3 regions of the Mesorhizobium sp. WSM4846 genome follow, and region 1 is predicted to be linked to each of the others. Evidence: predicted binding sites of a transcription regulator. Region 1 holds the regulator's gene; each other region holds the start of a gene.
What was found. The regulator PhoB, encoded in region 1, activates phosphate uptake and scavenging genes when phosphate is short. The targets are predictions, from matches to a motif close to TGTCATNNANCTGTCAT.
Positions count from the first base shown of each region.

Region 2: AC0L15_RS25635 (esterase-like activity of phytase family protein) is a predicted target of PhoB. The motif match lies at 2,264-2,280, and genes of this name have one in related genera.
Region 3: AC0L15_RS12275 (ceramide glucosyltransferase) is a predicted target of PhoB. The motif match lies at 1,121-1,137, and genes of this name have one in related genera.

Region 1 is NZ_JBVVPZ010000025.1:19,155-23,214, reverse strand. Features, by position in the region: gene xylF (D-xylose ABC transporter substrate-binding protein) at 1-89, opposite strand, end outside; gene AC0L15_RS20415 (ROK family protein) at 356-1,603, shown strand; gene phoB (phosphate regulon transcriptional regulator PhoB) at 1,773-2,462, opposite strand; gene phoU (phosphate signaling complex protein PhoU) at 2,479-3,186, opposite strand; gene pstB (phosphate ABC transporter ATP-binding protein PstB) at 3,222-4,037, opposite strand; gene pstA (phosphate ABC transporter permease PstA) at 4,050-4,060, opposite strand, start outside.
Region 2 is NZ_JBVVPZ010000039.1:8,541-12,600, forward strand. Features, by position in the region: gene AC0L15_RS25635 (esterase-like activity of phytase family protein) at 6-2,204, opposite strand; gene AC0L15_RS25640 (glycoside hydrolase family 25 protein) at 2,354-3,370, opposite strand; gene AC0L15_RS25645 (hypothetical protein) at 3,590-3,838, opposite strand; gene AC0L15_RS25650 (GFA family protein) at 3,960-4,060, opposite strand, start outside.
Region 3 is NZ_JBVVPZ010000011.1:39,599-43,658, forward strand. Features, by position in the region: gene AC0L15_RS12265 (Hsp33 family molecular chaperone) at 1-526, shown strand, start outside; gene apaG (Co2+/Mg2+ efflux protein ApaG) at 606-998, opposite strand; gene AC0L15_RS12275 (ceramide glucosyltransferase) at 1,237-2,391, shown strand; gene AC0L15_RS12280 (O-succinylhomoserine sulfhydrylase) at 2,437-3,624, opposite strand; SAM riboswitch at 3,698-3,775, opposite strand; gene AC0L15_RS12285 (2'-deoxycytidine 5'-triphosphate deaminase) at 3,901-4,060, shown strand, end outside.

The DNA of each region.
Region 1 (4,060 bases):
CCAATGACCTTGTCCTTGGCCTGCGCGGCCGACGCGAGCGTCAGCGACATGGCGACCCCCGCCAGAATGGCGGCTGCGAATCTCTTCATGATATTCCTCCCTGCGCCGCGTAGGGCGCGACCAACTGGCCCGAAGGCCGGCACAAAGGCCCTATTTTTTCGAGCCTCGAAAAAATACTGGTCCAACGCCGAAGCACTGTCAACACCAATTCTGATGGATTTTGACGTCCTGTCGGGCTTTTTTTCGAGGCTCGGAATAAATAATGACAGCCCCTTCTGCTTCTGCCAGTATTTGACCGACATACCGACGGCTTCCGATTCATGAGCGGCCGCGGCAATGAGGAGGAAACAAAAAAATGTCGGTGGGAATCCGTCATGACGATCTGCGCCGGCGCAACCGGGCGATGGTGATTTCGGCCGTGCGCCGGGCAGGCCAGCCGTCGCGGACCGAGATCGCCGCGACCACCGGCCTCAGCCATTCGACCATATCGGCGATCTCTGCCGACCTGATCCAGGAAGGCATCCTGGCCGAGAGCAAGGCGAGCGAGACGGTTTCGCTGAAACGCGGCCGGCCGCAGGTCGGCCTCAGCCTCAATCCGCAAGCCGCTGCGGTGTTGGCCGTCGTGTTGTCGCTGAATTTCCTGTCGGTCGCCGTCATCGATTATGCCGGACAAGTGGTCGCCGAGGAACAGCGCCGGCTGGACACGCTGACCATGTCGCGTGACGCGCTGATCGACGAATGTGTCGCCATCGTCCGGCGCCGGCTCGAAGATCCCGACCTCGATGTCCAAAGCGTCGCCCGCATCGCGCTGGCGATCCAGGGCATCACCGATTCCCACGCGCGCGCCATGTTGTGGTCGCCGATCACGCCGCAGACGAACATCGCCTTCGCCGACATTCTGGAACGCGAGTTCGGCATCCCGGCCATCATGGAGAACGACTGCAACATGATGGCCGTGGCGCTGCACTGGCGCCACCCGGATCGCTACCGCGACGATTTCATCGCCATCCTGCTCTCGCACGGCATCGGTATGGGGCTGGTGCTGAAGGGCGATCTGTTCACCGGCACCCACTCCTCAGGCGGCGAATTCGGCCACATGATCCATCGGCCGGGCGGCGCGCTTTGCCGCTGCGGGCTGCGCGGCTGCGTCGAGGCTTATGCCGGCAACTACGCCATCTGGCGCAACGCAAGGCTGTTGAGCGAGAACGCCGAGCCGGTCGCCGATGTCAGCGACGCCGACATGCGGGCCTTGGCGGCCCGGGCGCGCGAGATGGACGGACCGGAGCGCGAAGCCTACCGCAAGGCCGGCGAGGCGCTCGGCTTCGGGCTCGGCAGCCTGTTTGCGCTGATCGATCCGGCGCCGGTGGCCATGGTCGGCGCCAGCGCTGCCGCCTTCGACCTGATCGAGCCGGCCCTGCGCGAGGCCATCGCCCAGACCGCCGGCGGCCAGCATTCGGGTTCGATTTCCTTCGACACCGAGCCGAACGAGCTGCCGCTGATCCGCGAAGGCTGCGCCATGCGGGCCCTAAGCTTCGTCGATCAGGAGATTTTCGCGCCGAGCATCCAGGCACGAGCCGGCTCGGTCGGAAAGAACGTGGCTTGAATCCGAAGGCAGGGATTCCCGGGTCGCGACTTGGGGAGTGTTGAGATTCAGGTCAGGCCGAGTCGAGAATGGTGGGTTCCGAGAACCGGGGCGGAGCGTACTTTCGGGTACGTCAGCACCGGAAGCGCAGGTATCAGCCGTTCGCAGGCCGGCATCACCTGAACGTCAGCTAGTCTTCCCTGATCGCATAGCCGGCGCCGCGGATGGTGCGGATGACATCGGGCATGCGACCATTGTTGACCGCCTTGCGCAACCGGCCGACATGGACGTCCACAGTGCGCTCGTCGATGTAGATCGTCTCGCCCCAGACATTGTCGAGCAACTGACTGCGCGAGAAGACCCGGCCCGGGTGGCGCATCATGAATTCGAGCAGCCGGAATTCGGTCGGCCCGAGCCGGATCTCGCTCTTCTTGCGATAGACCCGGTGCGATTCACGATCGAGCATGATGTCGCCGACCTTGAGCACGCTGGACAGCACTTCGGGCTTGGCGCGGCGCAGCAGCGCCTTGACCCTGGCCATGAATTCCGGTGTCGAGAACGGCTTGACCAGATAGTCGTCGGCTCCGGTCGAAAGGCCGCGCACCCGGTCGCTCTCCTCGCCGCGCGCGGTCAGCATGATGATCGGCAGCCGCTCGGTTTCGGGGCGCACCCGAAGGCGCCGGCAAAGCTCGATGCCGGAAACCGCCGGCACCATCCAGTCGAGCACCAAAAGATCGGGCACGTTTTCCTGCAGCCGGATTTCGGCCTCGTCGCCGCGCGTCACCACCTCGACTTGATAGCCTTCGGATTCAAGATTGTAACGGAGGAGGACGCCCAGCGGCTCTTCATCCTCCACCACCATGATGCGCGGCGCGATCATCGGCCGGTCACTCCTGTCATGTCGCCGGCGCCGACATCGTCGTTTCGTCGAGCTTCGGGCGATCCGCCGGCAATTGCTGCCCGGTCACGACAAAATAGGCGTTTTCGGCGATGTTGGTGACATGATCGCCGATACGCTCGAGATTCTTGGCGCAGAACAGAAGGTGCGTGCAGGCGGTGATGTTGCGCGGATCCTCCATCATGTAGGTCAGGAGCTCGCGAAAAACCGCCGTATATTTCACGTCGATCTTCTGGTCGTCGGCGCGCAGTTCCTTCAACGCGCCGGCATCGCGCGACACATAGTGCTCGACCACGCCGCGCAGCTGCACAAGAACGAGATCCGCCATCGCGTCGATACCGTGCGACAGATTACGCGGCGTCGCGCTCTGCCCGACTGCGCTGACCCGCTTGGCAATGTTCTTGGCCAGATCGCCGATGCGCTCGAGATCGCCCGCCATGCGGATTGCGCCAACCACGGCGCGCAGATCCTGCGCCATCGGCTGCCGCTTGGCGATCAGCGTGATCGCGCTGTCGTCGAGCTCGCGCTGCCGCGCATCCATGATGGCGTCGTCCGAGACGACGCGCTGCGCCATCGCATTGTCCGACGCAAGCAACGCGCGGATCGAGGCCGCCACCATTGCGGCGGCGAGCTCGTCCATGTCGCGGATCAGCCGGTCGATGTGCTCCAGTTCCTCGTCGAAAGATGCGACGGTGTGTTCACCCATGGTGCTGTCCTCGTGTTCGAAATTCGCCGGACCGCTCAGCCGAACCGGCCGGTGATGTAGTCCTGGGTGCGCTTGTCGTCGGGGTTGGTGAACATCTTGTCGGTCGCGCCCTCCTCGACCAGATAGCCGAGATGGAACATCGCCGTGCGTTGCGACACGCGCGCCGCCTGCTGCATCGAATGGGTGACGATGACGATCGTATAATTCTGGCGCAGTTCGTCGATCAGTTCCTCGACGCGGGCGGTGGCGATCGGATCGAGCGCCGAACAGGGCTCGTCCATCAGGATCACTTCCGGCGACACGGCGATGGCGCGCGCGATGCACAGACGCTGCTGCTGCCCGCCGGACAGGCCGGTACCCGACTCGAGCAGGCGATCCTTGACCTCGTTGAACAGTCCGGCCTTCTTCAGGCTCGATTCGACGATGCCGTCCAACTCGGCCTTGCTCCTGGCCAGGCCGTGGATGCGCGGACCGTAGGCGACGTTTTCGTAGATCGACTTCGGAAACGGGTTCGGCTTCTGGAATACCATGCCGACGCGAGCTCGCAGCTCGACGACATCGATTTTCGGGTCGTAGACATCCTCGCCGTCGAGCGTGATCTTGCCGCTCACCCGCGCGATATCGATGGTGTCGTTCATTCGGTTCAGGCAACGCAGGAACGTCGACTTGCCACAGCCCGATGGCCCGATCAACGCCGTCACCTGATGCTCGCGGACATCGAGATCGACGTCGAACAGAGCTCGCTTCTCGCCGTAGTGAACAGAGACCTTTTCGCCCTTCATCTTGATCGAAGGGGCGTTGGTTGCGCTGCTCAGTTTCTGCTCGACGCCGGCTTCCGTCATGATGTTCATATCCTCTACTCCTTACCAGCGCC
Region 2 (4,060 bases), on a different contig from region 1:
CACCCTCAGTTCACGGCGCTGATGTTACCCAGGCGTAAAAACAGGGTTTCGCCGGAAGAATCGTCGACGCCGTCATTGTCGGTGGCGACGAAGATGTCGCCATTCTTGTCGATGGTGAAACCTTCGACCTTGTCGGCGACATAGCCGTTGCTGGCTGATTTCAGGTCGCCGACGATGTCGCGCACCAGCGTCTTTTCGACCAACGGCAGGTCGCCACCGAGCTTGGCCGGTTTGAAGGCGTCGAGCGCCACCGAATAGATGCGCTTCACCTTGGCCAGGTCGCCGATCTGGTTGTCGCGTTCGAGGATGTAGAGCTTGCCGTCGTGCGTGGTGATCTCCGACAGGCCCATCCAGCCGGCTTCGGTCGCTTCGAGCGGGTAGCGCACCGCCGACCATTCCTTGGCCTTGGGCTTGTAGGCCAAGAGCTTGACCTGGCCCTTGGGGTCGTCGGCCCATTCGCGCTGGACAGCCATCACCAGCGTCAGGTCGTCGCCTTCGCCGATCGCGGTGATGCCTTCGAGACCGAAGCGGCTCTGGTGGGCGAGCAGTTCCATCGGGAAGCCGATTTCCTGCTTGATCACGCCCTTGTCGTCGACGCGCAGGATGGCGTGCGGGACGAGCTTTGCCGGATCGCCTTCATTGGCCAGCCAGAAGCCGCCTTCACCGTTGGCGACAAGACCCTCGATGTCGATCTTCTGTGCAGGGTGGCCATCACGCGTGACGATGGTCTTGCCGGTGATCAGCGCCGGCGTCTGGGTGGCATCGATCTCGAAGATCGAGGGCGCGTTGGCGTAGAACGAGTCCGAGGCAGCGAACAGCTTGCCGGCAGTGTCGCCGGCCGCGAGCGCCGAAAGCGCGCCCCAGCCGAGCGGCGTGCCGTCTGCCGTGGGCTTTGCCGTGATCATCGGGTAAGTGGCGGGACCCTCGGAGCGCTCGTAGATCATCACGTGCGAGCGGGCGAGCCCGTCCTCGACCAGGTCGGCCTCGTTGGCGGTGACCAGGAGATTGCGCGACGGGATCGCGACCAAGCCCTCCGGACCGATGCCGGACGGCAGGATCTGGACAAACCGGGGCTCCGCACCCGCGTCCTTGTAGACGCCGACAACGGAGCCACGCTCCGAAGCGACGAACAGCAGCCTATCCTCGCCGAACGTGCCGGTCTCGAGACCTTCCGGCTCGACGCCCTTCTTGTTGCGGTCGTCGGGATAATGGCCGGCATTGGCGACCTGGTACTCGAAGGACGAACCGGATTCGTAGAGCACCTCGCCCTTCTTGCTGAAGATCGTGAAACCGCGCGAGCCGCCCTTGTAGTCGCCTTCGTTGGCGACGGCGAGGCGGTCATTGTCGAGCCATTTCACGGCGTCGGGCTCGCGCGCGACGTTTTCGATCTTGCCATCGAAGGACAAGGCGCCGTTCTTCCTGGTGTCGATCTTGTCCAGAGTGGCCGAGCCTGCGGAGAAGTGCGTGACGATCGCGCCGGTTTCGGCGTTGACGATGGCGATGTGGTTATTTTCCTGCAGCGTGACAGCTATCTCGCCGGCCTCGTTGAAGGCGACGAATTCCGGCTCGGGATCTTCCCCAGCGACTTCGGCAATGCCCGCCAGGTTGACGGTCTTCATCGTCGCGCAATCAGGCTGGCCTTCGGCAAGCGTGAAAATCCTGAGGTCGCCCGCCGGCATCTGCGGAATTTCTCCGTCGTTCAGATCCTCGTCGCGCTCGTTCTCGATGGCGATGGCCAAAAACTTGCCGTCCTTGCTGAACGCCAGCGAGTCCGGTTGGCCGCCGAGGTCGCAAGTGCTTTCGATCGCCTTGGAGGCAAGGTCGATAACGGTGAGATTGCCCGAAGGCCTGGCTTTGCTTTCCGACGTGTTGACGCCGGCCAGCACCTTGCCGCCGATGACCACAACCGAGGTCGGCTCGCCTGCTATCTTGACGATGCCGCCGGCCTTGGGCGCCTTGGGATCGGCGATGTCGATGAAGCCGACAGCACCGAGCGGGCTATCGGAATAAACCAGCGTCATGCCGTCTTCGCTCGCCGTGATGATCTCGGACGAAGTCGGCGTGGTGTTCTCGACGTTTCCCGGCAGGTTACCGGCGACTGCGAAGCTCGCGACCCGGTTGAACATCATGTCGGCATGGGCCGGCAGCGAAACCGAGGCAGCAAGCGCTGCCGTCAGGACGAAAAGCGCGGAATGGCGGGGCACGGGTGGCGTCTCCTGTTCGAATGGAAGCCACCTGATTGCGGGAACGACATTGCAATGCGATGACGGATCGATGACACTTCCGCGACAGGCGGCCAGGTCCGTCAATATTCATCTCATGCTGGCCTGCGAATGGGGCTTTCCTCGGCCGCCTACTCCGCCTCGGCCACCATCTGCCGCCCGCCAGCCCAGTTCCGCCAGGCTCTCTCGTCGCCGTGGAAGACGTTGAGGTCGATGCGGCCCCTCACCCCATGCGACAGGCCGGAGCCGGAATACTGCCAGAACACCCATTTGCGGCCGGGATAGACCTTTGACGGGTGCTGTGCCACCGCGCGCAGCCAGAATGGATAGTCCAGAAATGCGCCTCTGAGATTGTCGCGGTAGAAATCAGGCGCGGTGTAGATGATGGGCCGCTGGCCGTAGTGGCGCTCGAGCTTGTCCATGAACACCTGCATCTTCTCCAGCACCTTTTGCCGCGACGGCCGCCGCTTGCAGCTGGATTCGCCGTTCCACTCGACATCGATCACCGGCGGCAAGGCGCCCTCGACCCTCGGCACGTTGCGGATGAACCAGTCAGCCTGCTCACTAGCGGTGCGGCACCAGTAGAAGAAGTGATAGGCGCCGCGCTTGAGGCCGGCGGCGTCGGCATTGCGCCAGTTCTTCCTGAACATCGGGTCGAGGTGATCGCCGCCGTCGGTCGCCTTGATGTAGGCGAAGTTCGCGCCCTGCGCGCGCAGCTTCGCCCAGTTCACATTGCCTTGCCAGCGCGAGACGTCGACGCCGTGAACGGCGAGGTGCCTGGGCGATGCCCTGCCGAAATTGATCGGCTTGGCGTCACGGAAACGATAGCGCTGGACCGGCTCGGCAAGGATCGGTGCTGCCCGTGCCAGCCGCTTCGGCGCCACCAGGGCAATCGGCTCGACGGGTGGCTCGATGCTTTCGGCAGGCTCCGGAGTGGCCATTGCCACAGTCTGCTCCGTCGCCTCCTCCGGCGCGAAGTCGGGTTCGGCATCGGCAGCGCCGACCGACGCCACCGGCGCGGGCGGTCGTACAACCGAGCTGGTCGTCTCGCTGGACGGCACTTGCAGCGCGTCGACGCCGGACGTGGACGTGCAGCCGGCAAGGCAAAGTGACGCGATCGAGAAGATGACGACGCCTGATAACCGCATCTGGACCTGTACGCAGAACACAACAGACCGAGGGCAAGACAACGCCGCCGGACAAACCAGTCCGGATTACTAACAAGAAATTACCAACAAAGTTTGAATCAAATTGTTAGGGCAGAGGGGCTGGGCAAGGCGCTCGCTCTATCACCGTAGCGGTGAGAGCCTGGAAACGCCGCAGGACCGAAGGCGCGCGAAGGATCGCCGACACCTGCAGGCCGCTGCTTAGCCACACAACCATAGCTTGTGGCAGCTCTCGGCTACCATATGAGCGGGCGGGACGGAGCGGTCGGTGCCAAGGCGATCGGAGTTTGGGCGATCGGTGACGGGATTGACCGACGCATCGTCATCCCGGCGAACCTTTTCTTCAAGCAGCGAGCGAAGCTCGGCCGGCTGCACGCGGTCACGCTCCATCACCAGCTTGACCATTGGATCGCTCAAAAGCTCATCCAGGGTGTTAATTCTGTCATTCATCCGTCGCCTCCTTCGACTGCCGACCCGCAGGCAATAGATAGGCGGCAATGATGGCTCGCCAATGACGCTTTGCCGACTATCTCGTGTCCCGGACGAAAAAAATTTGGGCACGCCCTGCGCCTCAGTTGGGCGGGGGGGCGCCTTCATATTGCGGCAGTTCGTCGTCGAGTTGCACCCAGGGCTGCTTCGAGGCGGTCCAGATATGCATCTGCGGTTTGAACA
Region 3 (4,060 bases), on a different contig from region 1:
GGAGGCCGCGCGCACCTATTTCCGGCAGTCAGAGCAGATCCCGACCGATCTCAGGCTTTCGGTGGCCAAGCTGTTGACGCCCGGCATCGGCGGTGCCCGCGAGCAATGGCGCGCCGGTGGCATCCTGGCGCAGTTCCTGCCGCAATCGCCTGAACGCATGCGCGTGCCCGACCTTCCGGGTGGCGACGGCGATCCGCGCGAGGAGATCCATGATGCGGCCGACAATTCCTGGCAGGAACTGCTCGCGTTGCTTGGCACCATCGAGCCGACGGAACTGATCGACCCGACGATCGGCGCCGAGCGGTTGCTTTACCGGCTGTTCCACGAGCACGGCGTGCGAGTCTTCGGCGGCGTGCCGGTAGCCGACCAGTGCTCATGCTCCAGGGAGAAGATCCGCGGCATTCTCGAAGGCTTCTCCGCCGACGAGATCAGGGACAGCACCGAGGATGGCGGCATTCACGTCGCCTGCGAATTCTGCTCGAAGCAATATGACTTCGACCCGGCGGAATTTGCTGCGGCTCAATAGCCGGCGTCAGTGCTGCCTCGGTGCCTTCGCAGAGCTTGGTTTCTCGCCCCTCGCAATGGGCGAGAAGCCCAAGTGAGCCTCAGTTGACGGTGCGCCGCGTGCCCGGCAGGTCGAGCGAAAAGGCGGGGATGGCGACGTCGAACGTTTCGCCCCGCTTGTTGCGCATCGTGTAGTGGCCGACCATGATGCCGGATGGCGTCGAGAGTGGGCAGCCAGACGTATACTGATAACTGTCGCCTGGATTGAGTTCAGGCTGGTCGCCGACAACGCCGGCGCCGCGCACCTCCTCGACCCGGCCGGTGCCGTCGGTGATCTGCCAGTAGCGCGACAGAAGCTGCACGAATTCATCCGACTGGTTGTCGATGGTCACCTGGTAGCCCCAGACATAGCGGTTCTCCGAAGGGTCGGAGCGATCTTCCAGATAGAACGGCCTGACCTGCACTTCGATGTCGCGCGTGACGGCGCTGTACATAAATCACTCCACACTATGCAGACGGAACATTCGACCCTCTCCGCAGTTCGGTCAACGGGGTGCGTCGCCTCGGTGTCTGCCATCGTTGCCCGAATTTGTTAAGCGCAGGTGCCGATCAACAATGTCATTTAAGTGACACGTGACAATGATGGTGTGCAGGGCCGGGCGACTCAGCATTCTGTCGAACTGTTGAAAACGGCTTCATGCGGCCGGTTTTTTCTGGAGCGACCAGATATTGATGGAATTGACAGTCACAGCCGCCTTGCTTTCCATAGCTCTGCTTGTTGTCAATCTCGCCAGCATCCTGCTCGCTTCGTTGAAGCTGAAGCGGCCTGGCAGGATCACGCCGCCAGCCGCCAAGGCGCCGCCGGTGTCGATCGTCGTGCCGTCGCGCGGCGTCGAGCCGTTTACCGGGGAGACGCTCGAGCGCGCCTTCTCGCTCGACTGGCCGCACTATGAGCTCATCTTCTGCGTCGCCCATGCCGACGACCCGGTGGTCGGGCGGATCACCGATGCGATCGCCCGCTTTCCGGCCGTGCCGGCCCGGCTGCTGGTCGGCGACGACCGCATCAGCGGCAATCCGAAACTCAACAATTGCGTGAAGGGCTGGGAGGCCGCGCGCCACCACTGGGTCGTCCTTGCCGATTCCAACGTCCTGATGCCGAGGGACTATGTCCAGCATCTGATGACGGCATGGCGGCAGGACACCGGCCTCGTCTGCTCGACGCCGATCGGCTCGCGGCCGGACGGGATCTGGGCGGAGGTCGAATGCGCTTTCCTCAATACGCTGCAGGCGCGCTGGCAATATACCGGCGAGGCGCTCGGCCTCGGTTTTGCCCAGGGCAAGAGCATGCTGTGGAACAAGCCATTGCTCGACGCCAATGGCGGCGTCCGTGCGCTTGCTGCGGAGATTGCCGAGGATGCCGCTGCGACCAAGCTTGTCAACGGGCTCGGACTGCGCGTCAATCTCGTTGCCTCGCCCTTCGAGCAGCCGCTCGGCTTGCGCACATTTGGCGAAATCTGGTCGCGCCAGGCCCGCTGGGCACGCCTGCGTCGCGTCACATTCCCACTGTTCTTCGCGCCCGAGATCCTGATCGGAGCGGCGCCGCCGCTGGTGCTGGCGCTGGTTGCGGCAGCAGGCGCCGGTTTCAGCCTGCCGGCTACCGCCGTCGCCGTGCTGATAGTCGCCTATCTGCCGGAATGCGCTCTCGCCTCGGCCAAGGGCTGGCACCTGTCGCTGCGCATGATCCCGGCGATGGTTGCGCGGGACGTGATGCTTCCCGCCATCTGGGTGCGCGGCTGGCTCAGCGGTGCCGTCGACTGGCGCGGCAACACGATGACCATCCAAACCAGCGCCGTTGCGGAATTGGAAGAGTCGCCGTCGGGCGCCTGACCGCGCCTGCTTTGCAGATCAGAGCGCAGCAGTTCGGCGCGTATCCTATCTGGCGGCTAAGGCCTGCTCGATGTCTTCGAGCAGGTCGTCAGTGTCCTCCAGTCCGACGGACAGCCTGAGCGTGCCTGGCCCGATGCCAAGTTCGGCCCGCGCCTCGTCGCTCAGATTCTTGTGTGTCGTCGTCGCCGGATGGGTGATCAGGCTCTTGGCGTCACCGAGATTGTTGGAGATCAGCACGACATCGAGCGCGTTCTGGAAGGCGAAGGCCGCCTGCTTGCCCCCCTTGACGTCGAGGCAGATCAGCGTCGAGCCGCCCGACATCTGCTTCTTGACGATCGCCGCCTGCGGGTGATCGGCGCGGCCGGGATAGATGACGCGGACAATTTCCGATCGCTCGGCGAGGAAGTCAGCGATCCGGCCGGCACTTTCTGTCTGCTGGCGAACGCGCAGCGGCAGCGTCTCCAGCCCCTTCAGCAGCGTCCAGGCATTGAAGGGTGAGAGGCTGGGACCGGTGTGGCGGAAGTAGTCGTGCAAATTCTCGTCGATCCACTTCTTGTCCGACAGGATGATGCCGCCGAGGCAGCGTCCCTGGCCGTCGATGTGCTTGGTCGCCGAATAGACGACGATATGGGCGCCGAGCTGCAACGGCTTCTGCTGCAAGGGCGTGGCAAAGACGTTGTCGACGATCAGCCGCGCGCCGATCGAATCGGCAAGCGAGGCTACCGCTGCGATGTCGACGACCTCCAGCGTTGGATTGGTCGGGCTTTCAAGGAAGAACAACTTGGTGTTGGGCTTGACCGCCTTTTCCCAATTGGCGATGTCGGTGCCGTCGACCAGCGTCGCCTCGATGCCGTATTTCGGCGCCAGCGTCTCGACCACCCAGCGGCAGGAGCCGAACAGCGCGCGCGCTGCCACGATGTGGTCGCCCGCCCGGGCACTGCACAGCAACGCCGCCGTCACCGCCGCCATGCCGGACGCGGTGGCGCGGGCATCTTCGGCACCTTCCAGCGCACACATGCGCTTCTCGAACATGTCGACCGTCGGATTGGCATAGCGCGAATAGATGAAGCCCGGTTCCTCGCCCTTGAAGCGGGCTTCCGCCGCCTGCGCCGTGTCGTAGACATAGCCTTGCGTGAGATACATCGCCTCGGAGGTTTCGCCGAAGCCGGAACGCAGCGTTCCTGCATGCACGAGGGCGGTCTGAGGCTTCCAGTTGCGCGTTTTGCTCGTCATCACCTTGTTCCAAACACAAAAAATGGTCCAAACACAAAAAAACCGGCCGCGAAAGTCGCAACCGGTCGTACGGCCTTTCGGCCCGACGGTCCTTTAGCGACTTGTTTAACGTGGCTGCAAGCCGACCGGCCAAATCACCACGGGATAACGAACCTTTAGACCTGCGCCGCGCTTGCGTCAATTGCCGGCATGATTAAGAGGTTTGTACCAGCGGGTTCCACGGCAAGAACCTGCGACAAGACGAGACCACGCCCGGCCTTCGAGCGGAGCCAGACTTTGCGGCAGACAGGCATTCTTCCGGATCAGGATATTTCCGCGCTGTACCAGTCGGGCGCGCTGAAGTCGCCGCGCGCGCTCGACGCCGACCAGGTCCAGCCGGCCAGCCTGGACCTCAGGCTTGGCGACAAGGCCTGGCGGGTGCGCGCCTCCTTCCTGC